Regions from separate parts of the Rhizobium sp. CB3171 genome, predicted to be linked through region 1. Evidence: predicted binding sites of a transcription regulator. Region 1 holds the regulator's gene; each other region holds the start of a gene.
What was found. The regulator LexA, encoded in region 1, represses DNA repair genes until DNA is damaged. The targets are predictions, from matches to a motif close to TGTTCNNNNTGTGTTCNG.

Region 1 (10,481 bases):
CCGCATCGTCCGTGCCGAAAACGACGGCCGAAAACCCCTCATCGCCGATGCGAAAACGGTAGGCTTGGTCGCGGGCGACGAAAACATTGCCCTCCCCCACGCTCGCCTCGCACTGCTCCTGCGATGCAACACCCAAGGGTTCCAGATAGGTCCTGTCAGCAAAGAAAACGCAGGCATTCTCCGTGCCGAAGGGATGTCGGGCATCGGACGCTACGGTGAAACCAAGCTTGCCCAGCCGCTCCCGCGCCAAGGCGATATTGACCGTCGGCAGAACGAGATGATCCAGCGGATGCGGCGATGAGGTCATGGTCTCCCCCTTCATTCGTCGGCAGGTTTGCGCCCATCTGCCGCTCAATTCAAGATCAAAGCGTCGGAGCAGACGACAGAAGAGCGCTCCCGCAAAAATCCGCACGCGAACTAGCCGAATTATATATGTGCTGGCACCAAACTCTCCCTTGTGAGAGGGCAATAATTCGAGCAATATCCGCATCATACTGCAATAAATGATCTGTAGCGCGGCAACAGGTAAGTGATACGGGTGAGGATAGCGCCGAAAAGTCCGTTTCCCGGCAGCAAGACAAAGACGCGCATTCTTCAGTTCGGATTGTCCAACGGCAACGCAATTCACCATCCGATCTCGGAAAGGCAGAAGAGCGGCCTGTCGTTACTTCTATCTTTGCAGCAGTACTCAATCTGATTGTCGGGTGCTTGGGGGAGACATGCGCTTGATGCTCGTCGAGGGGGCGCCCATACGCCCGGTCTTACATTTGACGGCTTCTCTTTGTCTGGCCCTGGTGGGCCACGTCCGAAGGTTCACGGATTCTGTCGCTCGCTTGATTTCCCTTATGCCCAGCGGCTTGGTCGCCGTTGCACTTATCCTTGTTTTCACGGCTATTGCGCCGCAACTGTGCCACGCGCAGACCCCCGAAACGGCCCCCACAGCACCGCCTGCAAAGCTATCGGAATTGCTGCGTCTGATGAATGATCCGGAGCTGCGCCAATGGCTGGAAAAGCGGCAAGCAGCCGAGCAACAGCCGGCACCTTCGGCGACGGCGACGCTGGTCGAAACCGGAGAGGCCCGCGCTCGCGCTCGATATAAGGCGCTGCGGTCGGCGATTCCCAATGTACCGGGGCAGCTCGCCGCTGCAGCGAGCAGGGTGCGTGAGCAGGCAAGGAACAACGGCTTTGCGCCTGCCGTCGTCATGTTCGCCGCATTGGTCTGCGTCGGTCTCGCTGCGGAATGGTTTTTCAAGAAAACCGTCCTGAAAGCCCAGTTTCCAAATCCTCTTGTCGCACATACGATCGGAGAATTAGGACCGTGGATCACTTTCACCCTCGTCAGCTCCGCCATTTTCCTAGCCATAGACTGGCCGCCGCTACTGCATGTGGTGATCCTGTTTTATCTGACGGCATTCATTGCTGCTCGCCTCGCATTTGCCGTCTGCAGACTATCGATGGACGCGGGCTCTCTGTCGGCCTTCGGCTATCGCAGGGCTTGTCTCTTCATTGCCGTTTTGGCGATAGCCGGCGCCACGACGTCGCTGACCAGACCGCTCTCCATCGACGGAGATGTCGGCACCGTCGTCTCCCACGGGTTCTCCATTCTCCTATTGCTGATTACGCTCGAAGCCGTGTGGCGGCGACCGGCCAAGGAAACCGCTGCCCGACAGTTAACGCTTATGAACATCCTTTATTCACTCTACGTTGCCTGCCTCTGGCTTCTTTGGGTGGCCAACTTCGTCGGCCTTTTCTGGCTTGGCATCTATGTCGTTGTTCTTCCGGGGCTATTGACTGCCGTCGGACGAACGGCCGAAGCATTTGCAAAGGGACGCTGGCCTGGTGACAACAAGAACAGTGCGCGCATGGTGCTGGCCATCCGCGGTGCGCGGGCGCTCGTCATCGTAGCCGCGGTCGCCTGGATTACCGTCGTCTGGCACTATGATCCCAACATCCTCGCACGAGAAAATCCGGCGATCGACGCCGCTGTTCGCGGTGCGCTGAAGAGCGTCGTCGTTCTGATTTTGGCCGATCTCTGCTGGCAATTGTCGAGGGCATTCATTGACGAGAAATTGAGCGCCGCCGATAGCAGTGCCTCCTCGCCATCGGCGGAAGCCGCGCGCGCGGGCCGCCTTCGCACCCTGTTGCCGATCTTCCGCAACGCACTGGCAGCCATCGTTATCGCAGCCGCCGTCCTCACCGTGCTGTCCGAAATGGGCGTGCAGATCGGGCCGTTGATTGCGGGGGCCGGCATATTCGGCGTGGCGATCGGCTTCGGCTCGCAAACGCTCGTCAAGGATATCGTCAGCGGCATTTTCTACCTGATGGACGATGCCTTCCGCGTCGGCGAATACGTTCAAAGCGGCAGCTACAAGGGAACCGTGGAATCCTTCAGCCTGCGTTCCGTCAGGCTTCGACATCATCATGGTCCGGTGTTCACAGTTCCCTTCGGCGAACTCGGCGCCGTTCAGAACATGAGCCGCGACTGGGCGATCGATAAATTCCTGCTACGGGTTCCGTTCAATACCGACGTCGCCAAGGCGAAAAGGATCGTCAAGCAAATCGGAGAGCAGTTGAAAGAAGATCCGGAAATCGGACCGCAGATTCTTGAGACCCTGAAAATGAAGGGGGTGGAGCAAATTGGCGACTTCGGTATCGAACTGAGTTTCGCTTTTACCGCCCTCCCCGGTCGGCAAACCTACATACGGCGCCAGGCCTATACCATGATCCGCGACGCCTTCATGGAAAACGGCATCGACTTCGCTCAGCCGACAGTGCAGGTGGGTGGCGAGGAAAAATCCGATGCCGCGATCGCAGCCATGACACTGCAGAGAAAGAAGATCGCTGAGCAAATGACGCAATCGGCGGCGCCGCCAACCTGAACGTTCGCGCGAGATCAGTCACCAGCCTCATCTCCGCGCCCTCTTTGGCAAGGCGACAACCCTGGAGCCGATACCGGATGACGTTGGACAGAAAGGAGATCCAATGTGCTGAACGACCATCTGACGTCTATTGCCGCGCACGTTATTCAAATAGCGCTGACACCGGTCTTTCTGCTGGCGGGCACCGCCGGGTGCCTCAATGTCTTTTCGGCTAGGCTCGCCCGCGTCTCCGACCGGGTCAACAGCCTTTTCGAACGGGTGACCTCTGAGGACCCGGATGAAACGCGGTTGCTGCAGCTCTATTATCTGCGGCGGCGAACATTGGCGCTGGAGATCGCAGTTCTGCTCGGCACGGCATCGGGCGTGTTCACATGCCTTGCGACGCTCGGCCTCATGGGCGGTGCAATTCGACAGCAATTTCGCGAGCAATTGCTGCTCTGGCTCTTTGGCCTTGCCGTCTTCGCACTCATGGGCGCCTTTGTGGCCTTTCTCGTCGAGATGATTCTGGCCGGGCGCAGCATGCTAAGGCAGATCGCCAACGACCGTACCTTGCTCGAGCACCGGCACGGGAGTTCGAGGAAAAGTTCAACCTATTGATATCCCATCGAATATTACTACGGATGGCACCAATCCCGGCCCCTCAGAAATCCGGATTCCCAGTCAGATCCATAGCTTGCTCTCCATGGTTCGGAGAGTGTCGTCCTCCAAAGAGCTTATAGAACGAAGAACATGGCTTTTCGCCGCCTTGGAGATAATCCGTTTTGGGATCGTCCGAAATTTTGCTTCGCCCGATTCCGCATATATTTCTGCTATTTAGTTTGAAGGTGCCGGGAAAAAAGTCATCTGCCCGGGACCTGTTATGTTCCCATTTATTTGATGCACCTACAAAATGTTCACCGAAATTTAAGGGCTTGCGGAACACATATGGAACATATAGTGTCCGTTCTGGATTTGTTTCACGACACCTTCTCAGTCCCGAGGTTCAAAACGATGTTGACGCGCAAGCAGCAGGAACTGCTTCTCTTCATTCACGAACGAATGAAGGAGTCCGGTGTTCCGCCATCTTTCGACGAGATGAAAGATGCGCTGGACCTTGCGTCCAAATCCGGTATTCACCGTCTCATCACGGCTTTGGAAGAACGCGGCTTCATCCGTCGCCTGCCGAACCGGGCCCGGGCGCTGGAGGTCATCAAGCTACCGGAGGCCTATAGCCCGAGCCTGCAGCCTCGCCGCGGCTTTTCGCCAAGCGTCATCGAGGGTAGCCTTGGCAAGCCGCAACTTGTGCCGCCGCCCGCACCCACCAAGCCGGTGAGTGAGGACAACAACAGTTCGGTTTCGGTACCCGTCATGGGCCGCATTGCCGCCGGCGTTCCGATCTCGGCCATCCAGAACAATACTCACGACATCACCGTTCCCGCCGACATGCTCGGCTCCGGCGAGCATTATGCGCTGGAGGTCAAGGGCGACTCCATGATCGATGCCGGCATCTTTGACGGCGATACCGTCATCATCCGCAACGCCACGACCGCCAATCCCGGCGACATCGTCGTCGCTCTCGTCGATGATGAAGAGGCGACATTGAAGCGCTTCCGCCGCAAGGGAGCCTCGATCGCGCTTGAAGCGGCAAACCCTGCTTACGAAACCCGCATCTTTGGGCCGGATCGAGTGAAGGTACAAGGCAAGCTCGTCGGTCTCATTCGCCGCTATCACTGACCGGTGACGCCGGCTTGAGCGGCGCGCCAAAAGTGTCTGTTCGCCAGTCGTAGGAGCGATGCAGGCTCCATGGCCGCGAAAGGTTTTCAAACGCTGCCGTCATTATCGGTTTATCGGTGCTAAGGCTCATTTCGATGGACCCTGTGCGGCGCAATGTTGCACCTGTGAAGAGCGTGGCGCCAGAGCGGCAGCGATCAAGACGCAGCCGTACGGAGGTGATGACGATATTGGCCGTGTCGCAGGCCGGAGCGAGATAGGCGGCATCTTCAATGGTGACAAGCATGTCGCCATTATCCAGCATTGCCACGCACCATGCACCTTTTTGGCAGGCGAAACCGCCCGGCCCGGCCGCGTCTAATGCCGCATCCATCGCCTTTCGAACGGTGCTCTGTTCTTCGGAATTCAGGCGACGATGCTTGTCTGATTTGCTGATTTTGGGGAGCTGACTATCCGGCGGAAGCATCGTTGGCGGTTGCTGCTCGGTGATCGCCAATGCTCTTTGCCACTGCTCGAAGATGAAATCCGGCGGTTTTTCGCGGTTTGTCGTCAGCGCACCGTTGCGCAACAAGGCGACCAGCGTGCCGTCCTCGGAGATCATGAGATCAGGCTTGAGGACACCGGGACTGAGTGCCACGACTGCAACCGAACCGATGATCAAGAGCGCACCTGCATGTCGCAGCCATGTTCTCAGCAAGGTCATCAACAAGAAGCCGGCTATGACCGTCGGGAACAGCCAGACCGGCAGCCGACCGAAGGGAATATTGCCGCCCCAGGCGGCAACCGTTTTGGCAATGACGATGACGACATCAAGTCCCCAGCCGGTTATCTGCCAGAAAGGGGCATCAACGCCAAATGGCATCAGTAGCGTCGCCGCCATGCCAAACGGCATGACGACAAAGGAGACGACCGGCATAGCCGCCAGATTGGCGATGAGACCATATGTCGCCAATCGGTGAAAATGCTCTATCGAGAAGATTGCCGTCGATGCGCCGCCTATAAAAGAGGTCGACAATATGCTTCCGAAGAAACGGGAAACGAAGAGCAGCGGACGCATGACCCGGAACCGGGAGAGAACGCTCTCCCGATGCGGCCTCCTCGCCCAGAGCGAATAGCCGGACACCAACGCCAGGGTCGCGGCGTAAGACATCTGAAAACTTGGTCCGAGCGCCTGCGAAGGCGACAGTATGAGAATGACTATCGCCGATAGCGCCACGTTGCGCAGGCTAATGGATGGTCGGTCGAAGAGCACGGCGATCAGTATGATAGCCATCATGATGAAGGCACGCTCCGCGGATACCCCGAAGCCGGAAATGAGATAATAAGCCGTCACTGTAACTAGCGCGCCGAAGGCCGCAATCTTCTTTGTTGGCCAAGCCTGTGCCACGCCGAAAAACAGACTGAGGGCGTAGCGTAAACCGACATAAAAGATGCCCGCGGAGAGCGCCATGTTCAGGCCGGAGATGGCGATGATATGCGCAAGACCCGAGGTCCGCAGCGCTTCCGTCGTATCGTCTGAGATCGCTCGTCTCTCATCGGTGACAAGCGAAGCCGCAAAGGCGCCGGTGTCTCCGGGCAAAAGCGTCCTGATTCTATCGCCGATATGGCTGCGCAAACCGGCAAGCCAGATATCCGCCTTGTCGAGGACCGACCCCTGAACTACATCACTAGTCGGCGACAATAATGTCTGCGTTCCATAGGCAAAACCATTCGCGCCGGTGCCATCGAAATAGGCGCTGAAGGCGAAATCGTTGAGGCCGGGCAAGGCAGGTCCGGCCGGCGGCGTCAACCGCGCTCTACCCTGAATGCGGTCGCCGAGTTCGAAGGGCTGGAGCTGTTTGCGCACGAAAATGGTGATCTGCGCCGGCGGCCGGCGAATGGTCGGTTTTTCCGTTGCCTCCAGGGCGACGACATAGCGCCAACGGCCCTTGTCGTCGGCTTCACGCCGTTCGATCCGCCCGGTGATGGTGGTCGTCACCGCAGAGTCGAGCATCACCGTCGATGCGCGCCAGGTTTCGCATTGCGCCAGAGCCATGCCGGAGCACACCAGCATGCCGGCAAACAATATGTGCCGTAGCACTCGCCCCGCCTGCTGCTGGCGGAAAAATGCGACAGCGAAGATAAGGAGGGCCGTAAAAACAGCTTGCGGCGGCGGATCGGCTCCGACCGAGAACCAGACGATCGCGCCGGCGCCGATGTAGACCGGCGCAAATAGCATCGCGCGACCGTGCGCCGCCTCTTCTTCGGCTAAATGGTAAATGCTGAGTCGGATGCTGCCTGCCGCGAGGCGAAGGCGGGCAATAAGCGCGGCGTGGTCCTGTGTCCGCTCTGGCCGCGACGCTTTGGCACGAGAAATAACCGCGCCCACGCTCTGCTCGCGCACGGCAACCGCAGCCAATTCCCGACTATCCACCTGCGGATCCGGTGCCTCTAAATTAGGCATATATTCCAGCGCCCACGCAAAACTACAGCTATAGCGGGAGTTTTGCCGTCACCGGCCAGTGATTTCAACTGAAATCGGCATCATCGCCGACAAAAGACGCTAATTCACGCTTGCGCAAAACGGTCCCTTCTACCGCAGTGCCCAAAAGTTGATACTGCAATGCACAAATAGGCGTAAGGATAACTTGGCATTAGGCTCTGGATCATATAGCTAATCGTTAGTCGCTTAACCCTTTGGCGCTTTTTAAGGCGCCAATCCCGCCAAATCTTGGAGGATCAGCATGACGGAACAAAGCGCGAAACTAACTTGGGGTGAAAAGACGGTGGATTTGCCGGTTAAGTCCGGAACCATCGGCCCAAGTGTCATTGATATTGGTGCCCTTTATAAGAACACCTCCACTTTCACCTACGATCCTGGCTTCACTTCGACTGCGTCGTGCGAATCCAGCATCACCTTTATTGATGGCGACGAAGGCGTTCTGCTGCATCGCGGTTATCCGATCGAACAGCTTGCCGAACACGGCGACTTCCTCGAAGTCTGTTACCTGCTGCTCTACGGCGAATTGCCGACCGCAGCCCAGAAGAAGGACTTCGATTACCGGGTCGTGCACCACACCATGGTGCATGAACAGATGTCTCGCTTCTTCACCGGCTTCCGTCGCGATGCGCATCCGATGGCCGTCATGTGCGGCTGCGTCGGCGCTCTGTCGGCCTTCTATCACGACTCCACCGACATCACCGATCCGCACCAGCGCATGGTCGCAAGCCTGCGCATGATCGCCAAGATGCCGACGCTTGCCGCCATGGCTTACAAGTACCATATCGGCCAGCCCTTCGTTTACCCGAAGAACGACCTCGATTATGCGTCGAACTTCCTGCGCATGTGCTTTGCCGTGCCCTGCGAGGAATATGTGGTCAACCCGGTGCTTGCCCGCGCCATGGACCGCATCTTCATCCTGCACGCCGATCACGAGCAGAATGCGTCGACATCGACGGTTCGCCTCGCGGGCTCTTCCGGCGCCAATCCCTTCGCTTGCGTCGCCGCCGGCATCGCCTGCCTCTGGGGTCCCGCTCACGGCGGCGCCAACGAAGCTGCGCTCAACATGCTGACGGAAATCGGCACGGTTGACCGCATTCCGGAATATATCGCCCGCGCCAAGGACAAGAACGATCCGTTCCGGCTGATGGGCTTCGGTCATCGCGTCTACAAGAACTACGATCCGCGCGCCAAGATCATGCAGAAGACGGCGCACGAGGTTCTCGGCGAACTCGGCATTAAGGACGATCCGCTGCTCGACATCGCGATCGAACTGGAGCGTATCGCGCTGACCGATGACTATTTCATCGAGAAGAAGCTTTACCCGAATGTCGACTTCTACTCCGGCATCACGCTGAAGGCTCTCGGCTTCCCCACGACCATGTTCACGGTGCTGTTTGCGCTTGCCCGCACCGTCGGCTGGATCGCCCAGTGGAACGAGATGATCGAAGATCCGGAACAGCGTATCGGCCGCCCGCGCCAGCTCTATACCGGCGAACCGCAGCGCGAATACGTTCCGGTTTCCAAGCGTTAAGCCGAAGAAGCGAGACAACAAAAAACCCGGTCAGAAATGGCCGGGTTTTTTCTTGGACAGGACATCGAGAACGATCGCCGCCGCCTTTTCGCCGGGCGGCTCCTCGGTCTGCATCCGCTGCCAGACCAGATCGTAACCCTGAAGCATGGCTGCACGCTCGGGCGTATCGCTCGATAGCCGCTCCATATAGCGCGCCAGCAGACCAGGGCGCAGCACATCGTTGATCAGTTCGGGCACGACGGCATAGTCGGCAATCAAATTCGGCAGAGCTGCCGTCCAGGTCTTGATGCGCGAGAGTACGAATCGGGCAAGCCACTCCGTCTTGTAGGCCGAGACGACGGGAACGCCCGCAAGGCCCAATTCCAGCACCACGGTGCCGGAAGCCGCCATCGCCGCATCCGCTTCCGCGAAAGCGTTCCATTTGGCATCCTGGCCGACGAAGACATCCGGCTTGAGGCGCCAGTTTTCAAGGAGGGAGCGCACCAATGCCTCCTGTCGCGGAACGGTCGGCAACACGTAACGAACGCGATCGTTTCGCCGGCTAATCTCCGTCACCGCCTGCTCGAAAACCGGCAGAAGCTGACGGATTTCCGAGGAACGCGAACCGGGAAGCAACAGGATCGTCTTCTCTCCGTCAGGCGCGCCGAGAGGGCGAAGCGCACGCCGGCGGCGGGTTTCGACCAGGCTCGAATCCACCGTCAGCCGATGGCCGACATAGGTCGTGGCCGGCCCCGCCAAGCGCTGCATCGCTGCCGGCTCGAACGGCAGGATGGCGAGGACATGATCGACATAGGCGAGCATTTTCTGCGCGCGATATTCTTTCCACGCCCACACGCTCGGGCAGACATAGTCGACGACCGGCAAGTCCGGCAGCGCCGCGCGCACCTTCTTGGCAACGCGATGGGTGAAATCCGGGCTATCGATGATCAGGAGCACGTCCGGCTTGGCTGCGATAATGGCGTCCGTCGTCTGGCGGATGCGGGCAAGCAGTTTCGGCAGTCGCTTGATGACCTGCGCAAAACCCATAATCGACAGTTCGGAATAATCGAAAAGCGAACGCAGACCCTGCGCTTCCAGGGCATCGCCACCAACGCCGATCAGTTCGACGGCGCCATCATAACGTTGCTTCAATGCCGCGACGAGATCGCCGCCGAGCAGATCGCCGGAGACCTCGCCGGCTACGACAGCAAGCTTTAACGGCACACCGCTCACATAAAGCCCTCCGCGCTAAGGCCGCGATCGATGCCGCAGACGAACAGCCCGGCTTCGTCGGCAGCCGCAATGACCGCTTCGCGCTCCAGCACCAGCGCCCTGCCCGCCTCGACGGCGACGCCGGCAAGGCCGGCCTTCTTTGCGTTGAACACGGTCGAAACCCCGATCGACGGAAGGTCGGCGCGCACGTCCTGCTGCGGCTTGCAGAGCTTCACCAATACGCCCCGGCGACGCGCCGATATGCGCCCTTCGGCCCGCAAACCGGCGACGCGCTCGATCATCTTGTCTGTGCCCTCGGCGCCCTCCAGCGCCACGACGCGGCCGCCGACGCTGACGGCACCCTGCCCGACATCCAGCAATCCAAGGGCAATGGCTGCCTTCGCTCCCTGCGCGATATCGCGCAGATCCTCTTCCGATGGCGAGAAACGGCCGAGCGGCCCGGTGGTCGCCAGCAGATCCGGCGCGATCTCATGCGCGCCGACGACGCGGACACCGCCGGCCTCGATCAAACGGATAACCATCTGCAGCACAGCATTGTCGCCACCGGAAAGAAGGGTGCGGATGGTCGACGGCAATTCCTTGATCACGCGCCAAGTCGGACGCACATCGCGCCAGGGCGGACGACGCGCGACAGCGCCGGACATGACGACCCGGTCGACTCCATAGC
Region 2 (10,481 bases), 1.0 Mb from region 1:
CGGCAAACCGCCCCAGAGCTGTTCCGAGGTCGTCGTGTGGCCATTCACCGGGAAGGTATCGAGACCGAGATCGGCCAATTGCTGGCGGTCGATGTGATCCTCATAGCGGATACGCGTGGTGAAGATGATGCGCTTGCGGCTGATGCCGCGCGCCTCCAGGCGCGTCCACAGGTTGGCCTCGGCGCGCGGGTTGCAAAGCAGCCAGAGCACGCTGTTCTTGGTGCGCTTCAGTATGTTGCACCAGATATCGATCATGTGCGAGGTGATCTTGCGGTTGCCGTTAAACGAGGCGAAGACGAAAGCATCCTCCGGCAGGCCATGCAGCGCACGGGTCGTCGGCCGCGGCTTCGGGCGATATATCGGATCGTTCGGCTGATAGCATTCGGGCAGGCGGCAGAACTTCTCGTGGAAATGCGGCTTGGAATAATCCGGCAGAACGTAGGGATCGCCGATAATGTAGTCGAGGTCGATGTTGACGGCGGAGCCCGGAAAGCCGAGCCATGCCGTCTGAATCGGCGCAGCCTTGTGGTTGAGGATGCGGACGCGGCTATCCTTGGTATGTCCTTTCAGATCAACCAGGATGTCGATCTGATGGGCACGGATCGCCTCTGCCGCCGCCTGATCGGAGAGGCTGCGGACATCGACCATGGTACCCAATTTCGAATAATCGAATTCTTCCTCTTGCTGAGATGACGGCTTGGAATGGTCGAAGAGGACAATCTCGAATCGATCCTTGTCGTGCAGTTCCAACGTCCGCTGCATGAGCTTCATCGTCGCATGGCCCGGCCAGAAGTCCGATGATAGATAGCCGATGCGAATCTTGTCGCCCCATGTATGCGGCGCCTTGCGGCGCGCCTCTGCGTGCCCGGCCGGCAGCGGTGCCGTATCGTGCACCGCGAACTTGTTGATCGCTTCGTCACCGCACCAGTGCAGATGGAAGAAGGGATTGTCCGGCCTGATATAGTCGAGGTTTCCGGCAGCCGTCGCCGCCAGGATCGGCGCCATATGTTTGTCCACTGTCGCAAGATCGGACAGTTCGCGGGCGAAGATCAAATGAAGCGTGCGAAAGATGATGTTGTCGGGATGCTTCTTGAACAGGGTGGCGACGATGTGCCGGTTGCCGTCGTCGTAAAGGTCATCGGTCAACAGTTTTGACGCCATCAACCGATGTTTGAGCTCCGGCCCTTCCACGAGCACGGTCCTGAAGCCGGCCAGCAGGTCCCTTTGCTGACGGCTCAGAAAGATGCTGGAAAGGGCAAAGGCAAGATCCGGATCCTTGAGCGCCCGATTGAGAATCAGGCTACCGATCGAAAGCGTTGCATCTTCGTTGCCGCAGGCAAAGTGCAGCAGCAGGGCTTCCCGCAGATAGTCTTCGCGATAAGGCTTCTGCCGGCCCGCCAGTTCATAGGATCTCGCCGCGTCCGCTCTGAAGCCGAGTTTGAGCAGCGTCTTTGCCAGCAGGGCATAGGTCTTCGGCGATGTATCGACATTGAGCAGCCCGTTCAGTGTTTCGAGCGCGCGCGTATATTGTCCCTTTTGATAAAAGCTGGACGCTGTCCCATAGGCGTTTTTCGTATTCACGAGCGAGAACTCCGAGCGAACTTTGGACGGTCTCCGGCAAAGGCCGGAGTCCGTCATCATGGATTCGGGGGATAATCGCGCGCGTAGCTTGCCTGAAACCGAAGCAATGGTTGAACCCCTTTACGCATCGTTAGCTACGTTGTTGTCGGATGCTTTTGCGGGTTCCGCGTTTAAGGAATTCGCAAGCAATGCATGCGAGTTTACCTGCGACATGACGGGTTTGGTCCTCTAGGAAATGGGACCGAGGAGCATGAAGCCGCTCCGTCATCGCCGGTATTTGAAGTCCGGTATGTCCTCCTTTTCGTATTCAGTTTCCAGGGGACACACTTATGACCAGCATCGTAACCAACAATTCCGCTATGGCCGCTTTGCAGACTCTGCGCGGCATCAGCAACAACCTGCAGAGCACGCAGGACGCTGTTTCTTCCGGCCTGCGCATCTCCAAGGCTTCCGATAACGCCGCCTATTGGTCGATCGCCACCACGATGAAGTCCGACGACAGCGCTATCGGCGCCGTCTCCGACGCCCTCGGCCTCGGTGCCGCGAAGGTCGACACGGCATCCACCGCAGTCACCAGCACCCTCGACATCGTCGGCCAGATCAAGGACAAGCTCGTCACCGCCATGGAAGGTTCGGTTGACAAGGGTCAGGTCCAGGAAGAAATCGGCCAGCTTCAGGAACAGCTCCAGAGCGTCGCTCAGTCCGCTTCGTTCAACGGCGAAAACTGGGTCATGGCTGCAAACGGCGACTCCGCCTCGGTCGTTTCCTCGTTCATCCGCGGCACCAACGGCACCGTTTCGGTCAGCACGACGTCCTACGCCTTCAACACCGGCGCAACGGGCAACGTTCTGTTCGGCGCGAATAACGGCTCGATCGACACGTCTTCGGGTATCCTTGGTACCCAGGACTCCACGGTTGGCGCTTCGGTCTTCAGCCTGGACATCACCAACATGACCTCCGGCCAGATCTCCAGCGCCCTCAACATGGTTCAGACCGCTCTGAACTCCATGACCAGCATGGGTTCGAAGCTCGGCTCGATCTCCAGCCGTATCGACCTGCAGACGACCTTCGCTTCGTCGCTGTCCGACTCGATCGAATCGGGCGTTGGCAAGCTGGTCGACGCCGACATGGAACAGGAATCGAGCAAGCTCTCTGCTCTGCAGACGCAGCAGCAACTGGCTATCCAGTCGCTCTCGATCGCCAACTCCTCCACGCAGTCGATCCTGTCGCTGTTCCGTTAAGAAGAAGGATTGGCGCTCGACGCCAGCCGAAATTTCTAAACACCAAGTTAACCGCGCCTGTCTAAGGCGCGGTTTTTTTTATATTTTTAGACCGGGGTCGGTTCAGGTTTTCTTAACCATATTGCTGTTTTCTAACACCATTGAAACGGCGAGTTAACCTTAACCGAATGGGTTAACAGGCATGATGCTGAGTGCCGTTACCGGTTTTTAGGTCCGGAATGTCCCTTATTTAACCGCTGCCAAAGGGGCAAATATTATGACGAGCATCCTTACCAACAACGCTGCAATGGGCGCACTGCAGACACTGCGCGGCATCAACAGCGACTTGCAGTCCACGCAGAATGCCGTTTCCTCGGGCCTGCGCATCTCCAAGGCTTCCGATAACGCCGCCTATTGGTCGATCGCCACCACGATGAAGTCTGACGACAGCGCTATCGGCGCCGTCTCCGACGCCCTCGGCCTCGGTGCCGCCAAGGTCGACACGGCTACCACCGCAGTCACCAGCGCCCTCGACATCGTCAGCCAGATCAAGTCCAAGCTTGTAACCGCCATGGAAGGCTCGGTTGACAAAGGCCAGGTCCAGGAAGAAATCGGCCAGCTCCAGCAGCAGCTCGAGAGCGTCGCTCAGTCCGCTTCGTTCAACGGCGAAAACTGGGTCATGGCCGCAAACAACGATTCCGCCTCGGTCGTTTCGTCCTTCATCCGCGGCACCAACGGCACCGTTTCGGTCAGCACGACGTCCTACGCCTTCAACACCGGCGCAACGGGCAACGTTCTGTTCGGCACGCAGGCTAACGGCTCGATCGACACGTCTGCGGGTATCCTTGGTACCCAGGACTCCACGGTTGGCGCTTCGGTATTCAGCCTCGACATCACCGGCATGACCGGCGGCCAGATCTCCACCGCCCTCAACATGGTTCAGACCGCTCTGAACTCCATGACCAGCATGGGTTCGCGTCTCGGCTCGATCTCGACCCGCATCGACCTGCAGACGACCTTCGCTTCGTCGCTGTCCGACTCGATCGAATCGGGCGTTGGCAAGCTGGTCGACGCCGACATGGAAGAAGAATCGAGCAAGCTCTCTGCTCTGCAGACGCAGCAGCAGCTGGCCGTCCAGTCGCTCTCGATTGCCAACTCCTCCTCGCAGAACATCCTGTCGCTGTTCCGTTAATAGGAAGAACCGGCGCCTGGCGCGCCGGCTCAAATTTCGAAACAACAAATTCACCGCGCCTTTCCAAGAGGCGCGGTTTTGTTTTTCAGGGTGGTATCCACTTAAAGCGCGTCGCGATCTTTCAGATTCCACCGGTCTTCCGGTGGCGCACAGCATCGATGAAGCCATCAAACAACTTGCGCATGGCAACCTGCTTGTAGGGATAGATGGTGGCGCTATCCATGTTGTGGACGACCATCGCCACGTCGAGCTCGAAAACCAGCAGACGTCCGTCGGGAAGTTCGGCGCAATCGATACCGAAATAATCAAGCCCTATGTGACGATAGAGAGCTTCGAAACTCTCCTTGTGGCGGACCGCGAAATCCGTATCGAAATTCTCCATCCAAGCCTGTTCGACAGCCCGCTTCGCCGGGCTTTCCGCCATGCCGGCGCTGAGATAATGCACGATCCAATGCTCGGAAAGCGCCATATGGCTGGCGAAGGCCTTGCCTTCGATAAATACGATGCGCTGCTTGTTGTAGAGCCCGTCCGGCCCGCGGAAATCGATGAAAGGCGCGACGTAGAGCTCGGGAGCCGACTGCGTGGCCAGCCATGCGGACAGTCCCGAAATATCGGCGATACGTTCCATTCCATTGCCGGCATGGGTACTGATCGGACGAACGACGAGCGGAAATGAGAGGCCCGGCGCGCATTCGTCCAGGGCTTTTGTGCCCGCACCGACTGCGACAAGGTCCTCGCGTGGAACGCGGTACGTGCTCGGCGACAGAATGGAGGGCTCATTGGCCAGCATGCCGCTGACGCCATCGCGCGTCAGCCGGCTGATCAGTTCCGGATCGTCGTTCATGATCGGGCCGTCAAAATCGGCCAGCAGCGTCCGCATCCGTTCAAGCACGGGGGCGTTTTCGGTCGATTCGCCGATCGCCATGAACGCAACGTCGTGGTCCGGCAAATCCGTGAGCGCGGTCGTTTCCGCGTCCACGTAATGCAGCCAAAGAACACAATTGCTATCCGCCAGCAGAAAATCCAGCGGCGTGTTCGCCATGAAGTTGCCCGGCGTCACGAAGGCCAACAGCCGGGGCCCTTGTCCATCCCCGTGGACGACGCAAAAGTTGCGGCTGAGCTCCACCGCGCCCCGCAGGACCTGATGAGCCTCTTCGGAGCGGCCAAGCGTCTGCAGGATCGTCCCCAGGTCGAACATCGCCGCCGCGTCTTTGCCATTGGCTCCGATCCGCTGCATCAGCTCGTTCCAAAGCGGCGTCACGTCGGCGCCGGCATAGATGAGCGACACGATCCTCTGCATGCCCAGGATTCGCCTGGCGCCTCCGATTTCGTCAGAGGCGCGAGCGGCCACGAGGCCGGATGTCATCAGCATTGGAGCAAATCCTGTCGAGAACCGAGTTTCAGAACGCCGTCAATCAGCGCGTCGATATCCATCTGCCGCGTGCGATGGTTCACGATCGCGGCGCGGATTGCCGGTTGTCCGTTAATGTGGGTGAGGGACGGGGCGACGCGCCCCTCGGCGTGGAGATGTTCGATGATCCGGGCATTGACTTGCGGCGGCGCGTCACCGTCGGGGCCGACATAGGCAAAGCAAACGATATTGAGCGCAACCGGCGCCAAGAGCCGCAAGGCGGGTTCCTGTTCGATCCGGCGTGCGAGATCGCGTGCCAGGACACAGTTGGCAGCCATCGAATCCCCCAAAGCCTTGACGCCATAGGTCTTGAGGGTGAACCAGGTTTTGAGCGCGCGGAAGCCGCGTGACAGGTCCGGGCCGTAGTCGCAAGGCCACCAGTCACCGCCGGCCAGACCCGAGGCGGCACGGCTGAGATAGGCGGCTTCCGAAGCAAACGTCTGGCGCTGCCATGTGCTGTCGCGCACGAGGAGGAAGCCTGCGTCGTATGGCACCTGGCCCCATTTGTGGAAATCGAAGGCCAGCGAATCGCAGGTTTCGATGCCGGCGAACAAATGCGCCAGATCATCGCAAAGGATACCCAGCGCCCCCAACGCACCGTCGACGTGAAAATGCAGGTCGTGGGCGTCGGCGATACCGCGCAAAGCGATGAGGTCGTCGATCGCTCCGGTATTTACCGTCCCTGCGCTTCCGATGATGAGGAACGGCGTGTGCCCGGCCTCCTTGTCGCGCATGATGGCACGTTCGAGGGCCGCAATATCGATCTGCCCGGCCGCGTTGACCGGGATTCGCCGGAGCTGATCGCTGCCGACACCCGACATCTCGAATGCGCGCGGCACGCAACCATGCACTTCGCTCGATGCGTAGCCCACGAGCCGCGGCTCGTTCGATAGACCCTCAGCGCGGGCATTTGCACCGAGCTTTCTACTGCGCGCGAGCAGGAGGGCGACAAAATTGGCCTGCGAGGCGCCGGTCAGGAACAGGCCGCCAGCGGTATCCGGAAATGAGAATATTTGCCGCGTCCATCGGATGATCTGACGTTCGACCTCGATCGGCATATGGTCGCGTCCGCCAAGATTGGCGTTCAGACCGCCGGCCAGCATCTCCGCCAACATGCCGGCGACCGTTCCGCCGCCCTGCACCCAGCCCATAAATCCTGAGTGGATATTGCCGCTGCCATAGGGAAGAACATTGTCGCGGAATGTGGCATGGACATCCGCCAGGTCCGTCGGTTCGACCGGCAGAGGCGCGTCAAACAGGGCGCGCGCAGGCGACGGTGCCGGTTGCCAGACGGGTTTTTCGGAGAGCCTTTCCAAATGGTCGAACATATCGTCCAGCATCTGGTGACCCTGTTTGCGCAGGCTTTGCCAGTCGTCGGGGTCGAGGCTTGTCCGTTGCCGCGGTCCATCCCACGGTGATCCGCCATCTTGTAAACTTAACATGTCGACCCCGCATGGGCTGATATACCGACGTTGTAACCACGCCGATTCCGGCCGGACAGTCGCCCGATCATGACAATCTTATGCCGCCCAAGGTGGCGCGAAGCTGACCTGACGCGCCGATGGCCTCCTGCAGGAAATATGATTTTGTTAACTTTCCGGTTTTGTTGTTAACCTTTTATTAAGCCTAGTAGTGTCATCTGCGGCTAACGCAACGGTTGGTTAACGTCTCTTAAGAGCCAGTTAACAGGCATGACGCTGATTGCCGTTCCCGGCCGAAGACCGGAATGTCCCTTCCAATTTCAGCCACAAGGGGCACCTCTCCATGACCAGCATTTTGACCAACGATGCAGCAATGTCTGCTCTCCAGACTCTGCGCTCGATCAACAATAATTTGGAAGACACCCAAAACCGGGTCTCTTCCGGCTATCGTGTCGCCAAGGCCTCCGACAACGCCGCCTATTGGTCGATCGCGACCACCATGCGTTCCGACAACAGCGCGCTTTCGGCCGTCTCCGACGCTCTGGGCCTCGGTGCCGCCAAGGTCGACACCGCCTATACGGCAATGGACAATTCCATCAATGTCGTCGAGCAGATCAAGGACAAGCTTGTCGCGGCCACCGAAAACAGCGTCGACAAGGCGGATGTTCAGGAAGAAGTTTCACAGCTTCAGCAGCAGCTTGAGAGCATTGCGCAGTCCGCTTCGTTCTCCGGACAGAACTGGATGATTGGAGCCAACGGCGCTTCCGCATCGGTCGTGTCCTCCTTTGTCCGCAACAATGATGGCACGGTCGAGGTCAACAGCACCAGCTATAGCTTCGATACGGGATCGCAGGGCAACGTGATGTTCGGCGCCAATGCCGATGGTACGATCGACACGAGCTCCGGTATCCTTGGCACCACGCAGAATATCAACGGCACCGCCTATTCCGTCTTCAGTCTCGACATTACCGGCATGACGAGCGGCGGCATCGGCCAGGCGATGAACCTGGTGCAGTTGGCTCTCAACGCGATGACGAGCACCGCTTCGCAGCTCGGCTCGCTGTCGACCCGCATCGACCTGCAGACAAGCTTCGTTTCAACGCTGAGCGACACGATCGACTCCGGCGTCGGCAAGCTGGTCGATGCGAATATGGAAGAGGAATCGAGCAAGCTCTCGGCGCTTCAGACCCAGCAACAATTGGCGATCCAGTCGCTGCAGATCGCCAACAACAGCGCGCAGAACGTTCTGGCGCTCTTCAAGTGAGCCTTGACCGGAGCTTACGTTAGGAAAGCGCGGCGGCATTTCTTTCTTGCCGCCGCGCATAAGCTTTTGTTAACGTTCCGGGGTAACTGATTTGCAGTATCTGCGCAGAGCCCCGGTGTTCGATCAATTTCGTCGGAACCGATTTGAGGGCTTGATCTAGCGACGAGCCGCGTTGGGATCATTCCCGCTGGCGGGCATGAGGCCGTTCGTTGCTGCCGGACCCGTCCGGCCTGCCGTTTCCAATAGAATTACGGATCTCCCGATGAGCAGTGTAACGACGAACCCCGCCTCTTTGGCCGCGCTGACGGTATTGCGCGGCGTCAACAAAGATCTTGGTGTCGTGCAACAACAGGTTTCATCCGGCCTGCGCGTCGAGAACGCGGGTGACGATCCGACCTATTGGTCGATGTCGAAGACGATGCAGTCGGACCAGAGCAGTCTTTCCACCATTACCGACGCGCTCGGCCTCGGGGCCTCGAAGGTCGATACCGCCTCCACCGCCATGGATTCGGTCGTCGATCTCGTGACCCAGATCCAGGCCAAACTGGTTTCGGCCAAGGAGCCAGGCACCGACAAGAGCGCGGTCAATGCGGATATTGAGCAGCTCAAGAACCAACTGCAGTCGGTCACGCAATCCGCGTCCTTTTCCGGTGAGAACTGGCTCTACAACACCGATGCGCAGCCCGATACCGAGCAATCCGTCATCAGCAATTTTACGCGTGGCACGAGCGGTCAAGTCAATCTGGTGACGATCGATTACGATAGTTCGCAGACCCTGATGATCGACACGGCCGATGCCAGCCGCGGACTGCTGACGAAGAATATCGATGCCAGCACGTTCGACAGCAGTGGAACGTCGACGGAGCGTAACTATTATCTCCTGGCTGCGGATTCCGGTACGCCGCCTGACGACGGCACCGAAATTTCCATTTCCGACAGCACGACGGACGATGAAATCACTGACATGATCAATGTGACGAACTCGATCCTGAAGTCGGTTACTTCAGCCGATTCGACGCTGGGCGTGATGAAATCGCGTATCGACGATCAGACTGATTACATTTCCAACCTCAGCGATGCCGTCAAGACCAGCGTCGGTAACCTTGTCGATACCAACATGGAAGAGGCATCGGCGCGCCAAAGCGCGCTGCAGACGGCGCAGCAGATGGGCATTCAGGCGCTGTCCATCGCCAACACCATGGCGAGCAAGGTGTTGATCCTGCTGCAGGCAAAGTGAATTTCATGTCGTGTGGGCAGGAGGGTCGCTCCTGCCGCATTCATCCTCGCACAAGTTTGACCCCCTACGGTCCATCGCAATGGCATGGCTGCGCTATTTCCGGTGACGTTCGGCGTCACGCCCGGAAAGCGTGGTCGCAGGACGGAAACCGGAAGCGTGATGATCGACGTTTTGAGCATGGGAATTCAAGGGGCCTGTCGGGAAATCAGCTCGCGGTCTTCTGCGGATGAAAACGGGAGGATGTCAGCATGAGCCCGACGCTATCCCGCTATCTCAAGGATTTCAGCGCCGAGCCGCCGCCGCCTCCGTCCGCCGCCATACCGGATATGCCGTTCGAAGAGACTTTGGACTTTCCAGAAAGTCCCGTGGTGGTGCCGATTGATATCGAGGCGGAACGCCGCGAAGCCTATGCAGAGGGGCACGAAGCCGCAACGCAGGAATTGACGCAAAAGCATCAGGCCGAGCTGGAGACTATCGCCGAAACGCATAGAGGCGAAATGGATGCCTTGCGCGCCCGATATGAGGAGCGCGCGGCGGAGAAGATCGTCAACGGATTGAAAAAAGTCGCCACGATGCTCGGACAGGCGATCAGCGCGGAAGCTGCCGTCGCACTTGCGCCGATCATGACGGAAGCGCTGACGGCCAGGGCCGTCGCCGATCTCGCCGAACGGGTGACGGCAGCCATTCTCGATGGCGCGGCAGGTCCCATTACGGTCAGTGGCCCCCGTCATCTCTTCGAGGCCCTGCATGCCAGTATCGGCCAAAACGGCGTCTTGTTGCGCCACGTCGAGGCTCGCGATGTCGATCTCACCGTAACGATCGGCGAGAGCGTGCTCGTAACCCGCATGTCTGCCTGGGCCGCTAGCCTGAAAGAGATTCTGAAATGAGCGACGGCGATCAAAATCAGGGCAAACACGAGATCATCATCGTCAAGCGGCACGGCGGCGGTGACCATGAGGGCGGCCACGGCGGTGCATGGAAGATCGCCTATGCCGACTTCATGACGGCGATGATGGCCTTCTTTCTGGTGATGTGGCTGGTGAACGCCGCAAACGAGGAGACGAAGGCCTCCGTCGCCTCCTATTTTAATCCGATCAAGCTCGCCGACGAAAAGCCAACCGAGAAGGGGCTGAAGAAACCCGTCGACAAGGCGGA
Region 3 (10,481 bases), 1.0 Mb from region 1:
GGTCGCGAAGGCTGCCCGCCTGCGCCCGTCCTGCCTGATCTGATGGCGAATCCTGCGCCAAAATCGTCCCCACCGAACTGCCGGGCGTAGACAACGCCGGCGAAACCACTGAATGATCCGGTTCAGATGCGATGAGGAGACGAGGAAAGGCGCACGCCGCCGCCGGTCCGCTATTGACCGGGACGCTGAAGCTCGCTCGTTCATCACAGTCTGTGTTCGGACCGTTTGATGACATGGATACCGGATCTGACCCGGTACGACGGGGCGGCTTCATGCCTGGTGAGAACGAGTGACAGTTTTCCCATTCCGACGTGCTAGTTCAATGTTTATGGTTAATTCCTTGCTTGAAGGTTAATAAGCCCCGTCCGCTATCCCGTTTTGATTTAAACTATTTCGGGTTCGAATTCTGTCGGCGGCCGTTTTGAGTAAAAAGCGAAGTAGCCGCAAGTCACAGGCAAGCTTCATGCTCTAATCCGGTAAGTAGAGACACCTTCGATGTCGATACGGAGAGAGCAATGATTGTTCTTGGTTTGACTGCTTCGTTGACGGCCGGCATGACGCTTGCTGCCTTCGTGTTCCTGAGCCTCATCAACGAGGCCCGCAGCAAAATCGCTCCGCGCGTACTCTGAGCATCCCGCCTCAGCCGTCTACAGACGACCTAATATCTTGTGAAGATACTTGAACGCGCGGTATCGGCCGCGCTTTTACCGTCGTTCTCTCTGCGAGAACTAGCGTCGGGCTCGATACTTCCGTATGAAGCCTGACGACCCGGCACCGAGATCGACCTGTTGATGTCCGACACCACCTATACCGAAACGAGCCACAAGACACTTTCACTGCGGCTTGGTCTTACAATCATCTTCGGCGTCACGCTTTGGCGTGTGGTGATGCTGTTCTTCAATAGAACGGACCTTTTCGTCGACGAGGCTCAATATTGGTTCTGGGGCCAGAACCTCGACTTCGGCTATTATTCGAAGCCGCCGATCATCGCCTGGGTCATTCGCTTCTTCAATGCGATATCGGGATCGGACTCGACTTTCTGGATCCGCGTTTCGGCGCCTCTCTTCCATCTCGCCACCGCCCTGATGCTGATGCGCACGACGCGGCGGCTGATCGAGGGGGATGCCGGGCGGGAGATCGAGCCCTGGGTCGGTGTCATCTTCGTCACCCTGCCGGCGGCCTCGCTTTCGGCCGTGCTGATGTCGACGGACACGATCCAAATCCTGTTCGTCACCATTGCCATCTGGGCCTTTCTCGGCCTCACCAAGCGCTCTTCGATCACCGAGGCGCTGATCCTCGGCGTGAGCCTCGGGATCGCCTTCCTGACGAAATATTCGGTGCTGTTTCTGCTGCCGGGCGTCGGCATCGCCATGCTGACACTGCGTTCGGCACGCATTGCCTGGCGGGACGTGCTCATCGCCGCCATCGCTGGCGCGATCGTCGTTTCCCCGAATCTCTGGTGGAATTTCGCTCATGATGCAGCAACGGTGCGCCACACCGAAAGCATTGCCCATTGGAATGGCGATGGAAAAGGCGGCGGATTGGTGAAGCACCTGCTCGCCGCGCTCGGATTCGTCGGCGCGCAGTTCGGCGTCGTCGGTCCCGTCATCTTCTATGGCATGCTCTGGGCCGCCTGGCGGATGATCCGCGGGCAAAGCGACGACAGGGAAAAGCTGCTCGTCTGGCTGTCAGTTCCGGTCGTGGCGTTGATCACGCTGCAGGCGCTGTTTGCCAAGGCCTATGCCAATTGGGCGGTTACCGCCTATGCCGCCGGCACGATCCTCGCCGTCTGGCTCCTCCACCGCCTGACGAAGAAGGGTCTCGTCGTTTCGCTGGTCATCGGCTCGGTCGTTGCCTTCCTGTTGCCGGTCCTGACCGTGTTTGCCTATGACATCAAGCTGCCGAACGGCGATCTGGTTATGAAACGATATGTCGGCCGCAGCGCCATCAGCCTGGAGATCGCCGATATCGCCGCGCGGGCGAATACCTCAATCATCGTCGCCGATAACCGCGATATTCTCGCCGATCTGTTCTACACGCTGAAGGGCAAGCCCTATCATATCTACGCCCGCAATTCCGGCGGTTTCCCGAAGAGCTATTACGAGCAGAATTTTTCGCTGCCACCCACCGTGACAGACGAGGTGCTTTATATCGACGACGAACCGTTCGATTGCACCGCGGGGCGCTCGGAACTCATCAAGAATTGGTCGCCGGATTTCGGCAATATGAAAGGCAGGGCGCTCTACGCCTACCGTCTCTCGCCAAGCTGCCTGGCGCCCAAGCCTTAGAGCAATTCCAGGAAAAGTGCGAAGCGGTTTTCCGTCCGGAATGCGTAAAAAACAAAGGGATAGAGCGGGAAAGCGATTCCGTAAAACGCGAAACCGCTCTAACCGCGGTCGGAAGCCGGACGGAGGCAGACGCCCCAACCAAGTTCCGGCATTTCCACGAAGACGACCCCGCCATCTTCGAAGGCTAGACGCAGTTGCGCCTCGGTCGCCCGGTGAATGTCGTGGCGCCCGCCCTCGTAATCGCGGATCGTGCTCCGTGACACGCCAGCTCTCTCGGCTATATCCAACTGTGTCCAGTCGAGCAGCCCGCGTGCCGCGCGGCAGAGTGCGGGTGTAAGAATCATCGGGTAGCGGCCTTGATTCACGATAAAAAGTCACCCATATTGGTCAACATAAGCCAAATATGTCATAAACCGCACGGGATTTCCAGTATCGAAGGAGACAGCGATGCCGCACGACACGCCTTTGATTTCGACCATTGTCATGGGCCTTGTGCTGGCATTCATCTTCGGCGCCATCGCCAATCGATTCAAGCTGCCGCCGCTCGTCGGCTATCTCATCGCGGGCGTGCTTGCAGGTCCGCATACGCCCGGCTTCGTGGCCGACCAGAGCCTTGCGCCGGAACTCGCCGAAATTGGCGTCATCCTATTGATGTTCGGCGTCGGCCTGCATTTTTCACTGAAGGACCTGCTGTCGGTGCGCGGCATCGCCGTTCCCGGCGCGATCGTCCAGATCGCCTTCGCCACCCTCCTCGGCTGGGGGCTTGGCGCCTTGATGGGTTGGCCGCTGGGTGGCAGCCTGGTCTTCGGCCTCGCGCTCTCCGTCGCCTCGACGGTCGTCCTTCTGAAAGCCTTGCAGGAGCGGCGGTTGGTCGAAAGCGACCGCGGCAAGATCGCGGTCGGCTGGCTGATCGTCGAGGACCTGGCCATGGTGCTGGCGCTCGTCCTCATCCCGGCTGCAGCCAGCATCTCGGCCGACGGTCATGGCACGGCCGAGCCGCTATCGGCCGGCCTCAGCCGCTTGCTTGGCCTCGATCTCGGCATCACCGGCATTATCGGCATGACGTTGCTGAAGGTCGCCGCCTTCGTCGGGTTGATGCTGGTCGTCGGCCGGCGGATCATTCCCTGGATCCTGCACCGCATCGCCCATACCGGCTCGCGTGAACTCTTCCGCCTCGGTGTCCTCGCGATTGCGCTCGGCGTCGCCTTCGGGGCTGCGAAACTCTTCGGCGTCTCGCTGGCGCTCGGCGCCTTCTTCGCCGGCATGATCCTGTCGGAAAGCGAGCTCAGCCACCGAGCCGCGCAGGAAAGCTTGCCGCTGCGCGATGCCTTTGCCGTGCTGTTCTTCGTCTCGGTCGGCATGCTGTTCGATCCGAACATCTTGATCGACAATCCGCTGCCGCTGCTGGCGACCGTGTTCATCATCGTCATCGGCAAGTCGGTTGCCGCCTTCTTCATCGTGCTCGCCTTCCGCAAGCCGATAAGCACGGCGCTGACCATCTCCGCTAGCCTGGCGCAGATCGGCGAATTCTCCTTCATCCTCGCCGCGCTCGGCTTCGATCTCGGCCTGCTGCCCGGCGAAGGCCGCGATCTGATCCTTGGCGGCGCGATCATCTCGATCATTCTCAACCCGCTTGTCTTCATTGCCTGCGACTGGCTGCGCAAGACGCAGGAAACCAGGCCGCAAAGCGAGATGCCGGAAGGCACGGAGCCGGCGGTGCAAGCAGAACGGTCGACAGCGGGCGAAGTCTCGCCTGTCTCCGCGGATCAGCCAATGGCCCACGAGGTCGGTGAGGAGCTGCACGCCGTTACACTGACGGGCCATGCGGTGCTGATCGGCTATGGCCGCGTCGGCAGCATCGTCGGGGAGAGCCTTAAATCGTCCGGTACGCCCTTTGTGGTCATCGAAGATTCCGACAAGCGGATCGGCGACCTCACCCGGCAGGGAATCGAGGCGATCTACGGCAATGCGGCCTCCGCGGAGGTTCTGGCATATGCCAATATTTCCGGCGCCAGCAGCCTGGTCATTGCCATTCCGAATACCTTCGAAGCTTGCAGTGCCGCCGAGCAGGCACGCGCGGCCAATCCATCGATCCTGATCGTCGCCCGCGCTCATTCCGACGCCGAAGTTGATGTGCTCAAGCAATATGGAGCCGATACGGTGATCATGGGAGAGCGGGAAATTGCGCTGGGCATGGTTGACCGGCTTGCGCAAGTGCATCATGACAGGCCGTACTATGAAGACGCGCAGCGTCCTGATATCATCACCGAACCGTCGGAATCCGCTCCGGCAAAGGAATGAAGGCCTTTTGAACCGTTGAACCCGTTCGAATTCGGCGCTGCCGACAGCGAAGAGAACGATAGCAGGATGACGCGACGCGCCGGAGCGCGTGTGATCGCCTCGCTGTTCGTCGCTTTTTTCGCCTACCTCGGACTGGCGCTCGGCGGCGGCATCAATCTTGCCGCGCGGGCGGATGCGGAGGCCTTCTCCTCCGGCAGGGACAACCCACCGCTTTATGTCGCCGTGCGCGATCCGGTGCGCGGCATAGTCGTCGCCGACCGCACGGTCACGCCGAAAGCCACCTGGCACGATATCGGATCGGCAACGCTTGCGACCCTTCCCTCGCTCGGACTTCTGAGCAATCCGCGGCAGCCGCGCGAACGCGGCACAGCCGCACGGCACGAATCGCTTCCTTTCCGCGCCTATCTCGCCCGCGCGCCGCCGGCTGCATTCGTCTGACCGGTTCCCGCGCTTAACGGCGCATCTCCGACATGACCCCAAGTTCACCAGCGGCAAGCTCCGCTGGCATTAGCGTATTCAAGGATAATATTCATGCGCACCTCACGATGGCTGGTGCTCACCTATACGGTGATCATCGTGCTTGGCTTTCTCATCGCCCTGCCGAACGTGCTGCCGCAGTCGGTCTTAAGCAAAATGCCGTCCTGGCTTCCGCACAGCCAGGTTTCCCTCGGCCTCGACCTTCGTGGCGGTTCCTATCTCGTCCTCGAAGTCGACGAGAAGGACCTGACCAATGGCCGGCTACAATCGCTGCTGCAAGACTCGCGCCGTGTCCTGCGCGACAAGAACATCCTGACCCGTTCGATCGTTCGCAATGGTGATCAGATCGTCGTCACTCTGACTGATCCGTCGCAGAGCGGTGATGCGGTGACTCAGTTGCGGACCCTCGCCAATACGATCGCGTCCGGCCTTTCCGCCGGCCAGTCCGATCTGACGATTACGCCGAATGGCAGCGCGATTGCCATGTCCTTCTCGCCGGCCGGCATCGCCGCCAACGTCGATTCCGCCGTCCAGCAGAGCCTGGAAGTCATCCGCAAACGCGTCGACCAGGTGGGCGTCGCCGAACCGACCATCCAGCGCGTCGGTCCCAACCGCGTCCTCGTGCAGCTTCCGGGCGCACAGGATCCGTCGCGTCTGCGCGAACTGCTCGGCTCGACCGCGAAGATGTCCTTCCATCTGCTTGCCGACAATGTCGATCCGAACAATCCCGGCCCCGGTGTTACCATCCTGAAGGATGACAAGGGCAACAGCTATCCGGTTCTCGATCGCATCGAGCTTGCCGGCGACCGCCTCACCGACGCCCGCGTCAGCTTCGATCCGAATACGCACGAGCCACTCGTCACCTTCCGCTTCGACAGTGCCGGCGCCAACCGCTTTGCGGAAATCACCCGCGAAAACGTCGGCAAGCCTTTCGCTATCGTGCTCGACAACAAAGTGCTGAGCGCGCCGAACATTCGCGAGCCGATCACCGGCGGTTCGGGCCAGATCTCCGGCAATTTCACCGCCGATAGCGCGACGACGCTTGCAGCCCTGCTGCGCGCCGGCGCCCTGCCGGCCAAGCTCACCGTCATCGAAGAACGCACTGTTGGCGCCGACCTCGGCAGCGACGCGATCCAGAAGGGCATCTATAGCGGCCTGATCGGCTTCGTCTTGGTTGCCGCCTTCATCTTCGTGCTCTACGGCGCCTGGGGGATTCTTGCGAATGTTGCACTGCTCATCCACACGGTCCTGACCTTCTCGGCCCTGACGCTGGTCGGCGCCACGCTGACGCTGCCCGGCATCGCCGGCGTCGTCCTTGGTATCGGCCTTGCGGTGGATGCCAACGTTCTCATCAACGAGCGCATCCGCGAAGAAACCCGCAAGGGCCGCGGCGCCTTCGCCGCCATCGATAACGGCTTCAAGAAGGCTTATTCTACGATTATCGACGGCAACATGACGGCCCTGATCGCCGCCGCCATCCTGTTCTACTTCGGCTCCGGCCCGGTTCGCGGCTTTGCCGTGACCATGGGTCTCGGCCTCATTATCTCGATGTTCACCTCCGTCGCCTTCGTGCGCGTCGTGATGATCGCCATCACCCGTCGCCGCAAGCTGAAGGTGCTCAACATCAGGCCGCTGATCCCCTTCAGCCCCTATGACAAGCACATCCAGTTCATGAAGGCCCGCTTCTTTGGCGTCACCGTCTCGGCAATCCTGTCGATCGCCTCGGTGGTCCTGTTCATTCATCCAGGCCTCAACTACGGCGTCGATTTCCGCGGCGGCATCCAGATGTCGGTCAAGACCAAGGACGCGGCCGATCTGGCGACGTTCCGCGAGGGCCTGAACACGCTCGGCCTCGGCGAAATCGCACTGCAGTCCTTCGGCGACAACAGCAGCCTCCTTGTCCGCGCCCAACGCCAGGACGGCGGCGAAGAGGCACAGACAGCCGCGGTCACCAAGCTCAAGGCAGAAATCGTCAAGATCGACCCAACCGCGACCATCGAAGGGACGGATGTCATCGGTCCGAAGGTTTCGGGCGAACTTGCCTGGGCCGGCATTCTGTCGGTCGTGATCGCCAGCCTGGCGATGCTGTTCTACATCTGGTTTCGTTTCGAATGGCCGTTCGCGGTCGGAGCCATTGTCACGCTGGTACTCGACGTCACCAAGGCGATCGGCTTCTTCGCGATCACCGGCCTCGATTTCAACCTGACGGCTATCGCCGCGATCCTGACGCTCGTCGGATATTCGGTGAACGACAAGGTCGTGGTCTATGACCGTATGCGTGAAAACATGCGTCTCTATAAGTCGATGCCGCTGCGCGACATCATCGACAAGTCGATCAACGAGACCCTGGCGCGAAGCCTCTATACTAACGCCACCGCCTTCCTGGCGCTGGTGCCGATGGCGATCTGGGGCGGCAGCGCCGTCTCCAGCTTCGCGATCCCGATGGTGTTCGGCATACTCGTCGCTGGCGCCTCGTCGGTCTTCATCGCCGCTCCGATCCTGCTGTTCCTCGGCGATTGGCGCCGCCGCCATGCCAAGGCGGTCGCCAACGACGCCGAGTCGGACGACAAGTCCGGCAAGGACAACAAGCAGATTCCTGCTGCCGAATAAGCGCGAACGGATATGAACGAGGGCATGCCCAGCTTCCGGGCATGCCCATTCTGCCTCCGGATCAGATGGACGGCATATGCAGCGGCAGCCCTGGGCGCGGCGCCACTATTCTCTCCAAAACACCGTTTTCCTGCTCTGTGATGAGCGCATATTTACCATCGAGGGTGAAAGCGATGTTGCCCGGCCGCGTGCCATTGGTGCGGATACGGCCGGCGATCTTTCCGGCGGGATCGACCATGCAAATCTCGCCTTGCCCATAAATCGTGCAATAGAGCGTGCCGTTGCGATCAAAGGCCATGCCTGCCGGTCCACATAGCGCCTTCACAGCAGGCGCCGGCATCACCTGCGCAAATAGTTCCTGCCGCCCGCCGACGATCTGGCGATAGATTTTCCCGGTCAATGTCTCGCTATAATAGAGCAATCCGTCCGGCCCGAAGGCTATGCCGTTGGCATAGAGCAGACCGGTCGCCAGCACGCGCTGCACCCGGCCTTCCGCCGGATCGATCTGATAGACACGGCCGTTATAGGGCGCCTGGAAGAAACCGGGATTGATATCGGCGCCTTCGAGCAGATCGGAGATACGGACGCCTGAATCGGTCATGTAGAGCAGGCCGTCAGGGCCAAAGGCCAGATCGTTCGGGTAGAGAAACGCGCCGTCATTGCCGCCTTCTATCACCTGCAAGGTGCGGCCTTCCGGAGACAGCCGGACAAGGGAGTTTTCCGGGCCGCCCGCCACCCAGAAACAATTGTCGCCATCGACGGCGAGCCCGGTCGGCCGGCCGCCGGTACGGCAGATTTCACGGCGGATGCCGCCCACAATCATCGTCAGGCAACGACGACTGTCGTCAGTCTCCACAAGCGCGATGCGACCATCGGTCAGGGCAACAGGCCCCTCCGGCAGACGCAATCCGGTGGCCATCGTCTCGTTCATATTCGGGAACCCTACCCAGCGCACCGAAACCCCAAAAATCGTGTGTCACAGATGGTAAATAAGTACCCCAAAAGCTTTTTCGAGCCGGGTATTCGTTAAATCTGAACCAAATTCATGACGGGAGGGTCACATCTTTGTGCAGATCCGCCCGATCTTGACAGTTTTAGCCAATTCAGAACATTCATCGAACATTCGGATATTATTGCGAACATGATTCGTCGCCGATTCCGTGTTCGTGCGCCCGCCGTCCGAAGCCTTCAGGAGAGCCCATGACCGCCGCCTATCTGGAAAAGCTGAACCCGGAGCAGCGGCAGGCGGTGGAGCACGGCACGACGGTCGAAGGCAGCCATATTGCCGGGCCGCTGCTGGTGATCGCAGGCGCGGGCTCCGGCAAGACGAATACGCTGGCCCACCGCGTCGCGCATCTCATCGTCAAAGGCGCCGATCCCCGCCGCATCCTGCTGATGACCTTCTCCCGCCGTGCGGCGGCCGAAATGGGCCGCCGCGTCGAACGCATCTGCCGGGAAGTGCTTGGCGCCAATGCCGGCATCATGGCCGATGCGCTTGCCTGGACCGGCACGTTTCATGGCATCGGCGCGCGGCTCCTGCGCGATTACGCCGAACAGATCGGCCTCGACCCGGCCTTCACGATCCATGACCGCGAAGACAGCGCCGACCTGATGAACCTCATTCGCCACGAACTCGGCTTCTCCAAGCTGGAAAACCGCTTTCCGACCAAGGCAACCTGCCTCGCGATCTATTCCCGCGCCGTCAATTCGGAAGCGCCGCTCGAAGAGGTGCTGCGCGATTTCTTCCCCTGGTGCGCCGCCTGGGACAAGCAGTTGCGCGACCTCTTCGCGGCCTATGTCGAAGCCAAGCAGGCGCAAAACGTGCTCGATTACGACGATCTGCTGCTCTACTGGGCGCATATGCTGCACGAGCCGCTGATCGCCGAGGATATAGGCGGCCGCTTCGACCATGTGCTGGTCGACGAATATCAGGATACCAACCGGCTGCAGTCGTCGATCCTGCTGGCGCTGAAACCTGACGGCCAGGGGCTGACCGTGGTCGGCGACGATGCGCAGTCGATCTATTCCTTTCGCGCCGCGACCGTGCGCAACATTCTCGACTTTCCGACCTCTTTTACGCCCGCCGCCAATATCGTCACGCTCGACCGCAACTACCGCTCGACGCAACCCATTCTCGCCGCCGCCAATGCGGTGATCGATCTTGCCTCCGAGCGTTTTACGAAGAATCTGCGCACAGAACGCCAGAGTGCCGAGCGTCCGCGGCTGGTCACGGTGCGCGACGAAAGCGATCAGGCGCGTTATGTCGCCGATCAGGTGCTGGAAAATCGGGAGAGCGGCGCCAAGCTCAGGCAGCAGGCCGTGCTCTTCCGTACCTCAAGCCATAGCGGACCGCTGGAAGTCGAGCTTACCCGCCGCAATATTCCCTTCGTCAAATTCGGTGGACTGAAGTTTCTCGACAGCGCCCATGTGAAGGACATGCTCGCTGCCCTCCGCTTTGCCCAGAACCCACGCGACCGTGTCGCCGGCTTCCGGCTGATGCAGCTTTTGCCGGGCGTCGGCCCTTCGACTGCCCAGCGCGTGCTCGATCATATCGGCGAACAGGCCAGTCCAATGGCGGCCCTGGCCGATTTTCCGGCGCCGCCGCGCTCGGGAGAAGACTGGACGGCCTTCGTTGCGACCATGCAGGAGTTGAAGGCCGGCAAGGCGGGATGGCCGGCAGAAATCGGCCTCGTACGGCAATGGTACGAACCGCATCTGGAGCGGGCGCATGAGGACGCAGCGACGCGCCAGGCGGACCTGATCCAGCTCGAACAGATCGCCAGCGGCTATGGCTCGCGCGAGCGC

Region 2: QA648_RS01240 (glycosyl transferase) is a predicted target of LexA. The motif match lies at 1,586-1,603, and genes of this name have one in related genera.
Region 3: QA648_RS01045 (ATP-dependent helicase) is a predicted target of LexA. The motif match lies at 8,781-8,798, and genes of this name have one in related genera.

Annotation. Positions count from the first base shown of each region.
Region 1 is NZ_CP121652.1:1,263,756-1,274,236, reverse strand. It holds gene QA648_RS06330 (VOC family protein) at 1-307, opposite strand, end outside; gene QA648_RS06325 (mechanosensitive ion channel family protein) at 846-2,879, shown strand; gene QA648_RS06320 (DUF2721 domain-containing protein) at 2,985-3,476, shown strand; gene lexA (transcriptional repressor LexA) at 3,870-4,592, shown strand; gene QA648_RS06310 (ComEC/Rec2 family competence protein) at 4,573-7,032, opposite strand; gene gltA (citrate synthase) at 7,313-8,602, shown strand; gene lpxB (lipid-A-disaccharide synthase) at 8,633-9,814, opposite strand; gene QA648_RS06295 (LpxI family protein) at 9,811-10,481, opposite strand, start outside.
Region 2 is NZ_CP121652.1:252,587-263,067, forward strand. It holds gene QA648_RS01240 (glycosyl transferase) at 1-1,581, opposite strand, end outside; gene QA648_RS01245 (flagellin) at 1,911-2,822, shown strand; gene QA648_RS01250 (flagellin) at 3,079-3,993, shown strand; gene QA648_RS01255 (tetratricopeptide repeat-containing protein) at 4,115-5,365, opposite strand; gene QA648_RS01260 (pyridoxal-dependent decarboxylase) at 5,359-6,846, opposite strand; gene QA648_RS01265 (flagellin) at 7,169-8,089, shown strand; gene QA648_RS01270 (flagellin) at 8,352-9,326, shown strand; gene QA648_RS01275 (hypothetical protein) at 9,575-10,213, shown strand; gene QA648_RS01280 (MotB family protein) at 10,210-10,481, shown strand, end outside.
Region 3 is NZ_CP121652.1:214,575-225,055, reverse strand. It holds gene QA648_RS01080 (globin-coupled sensor protein) at 1-61, opposite strand, end outside; gene QA648_RS01075 (glycosyltransferase family 39 protein) at 792-2,288, shown strand; gene QA648_RS01070 (helix-turn-helix transcriptional regulator) at 2,387-2,632, opposite strand; gene QA648_RS01065 (cation:proton antiporter) at 2,736-4,589, shown strand; gene QA648_RS01060 (hypothetical protein) at 4,605-5,027, shown strand; gene secD (protein translocase subunit SecD) at 5,121-7,676, shown strand; gene QA648_RS01050 (SMP-30/gluconolactonase/LRE family protein) at 7,738-8,607, opposite strand; gene QA648_RS01045 (ATP-dependent helicase) at 8,877-10,481, shown strand, end outside.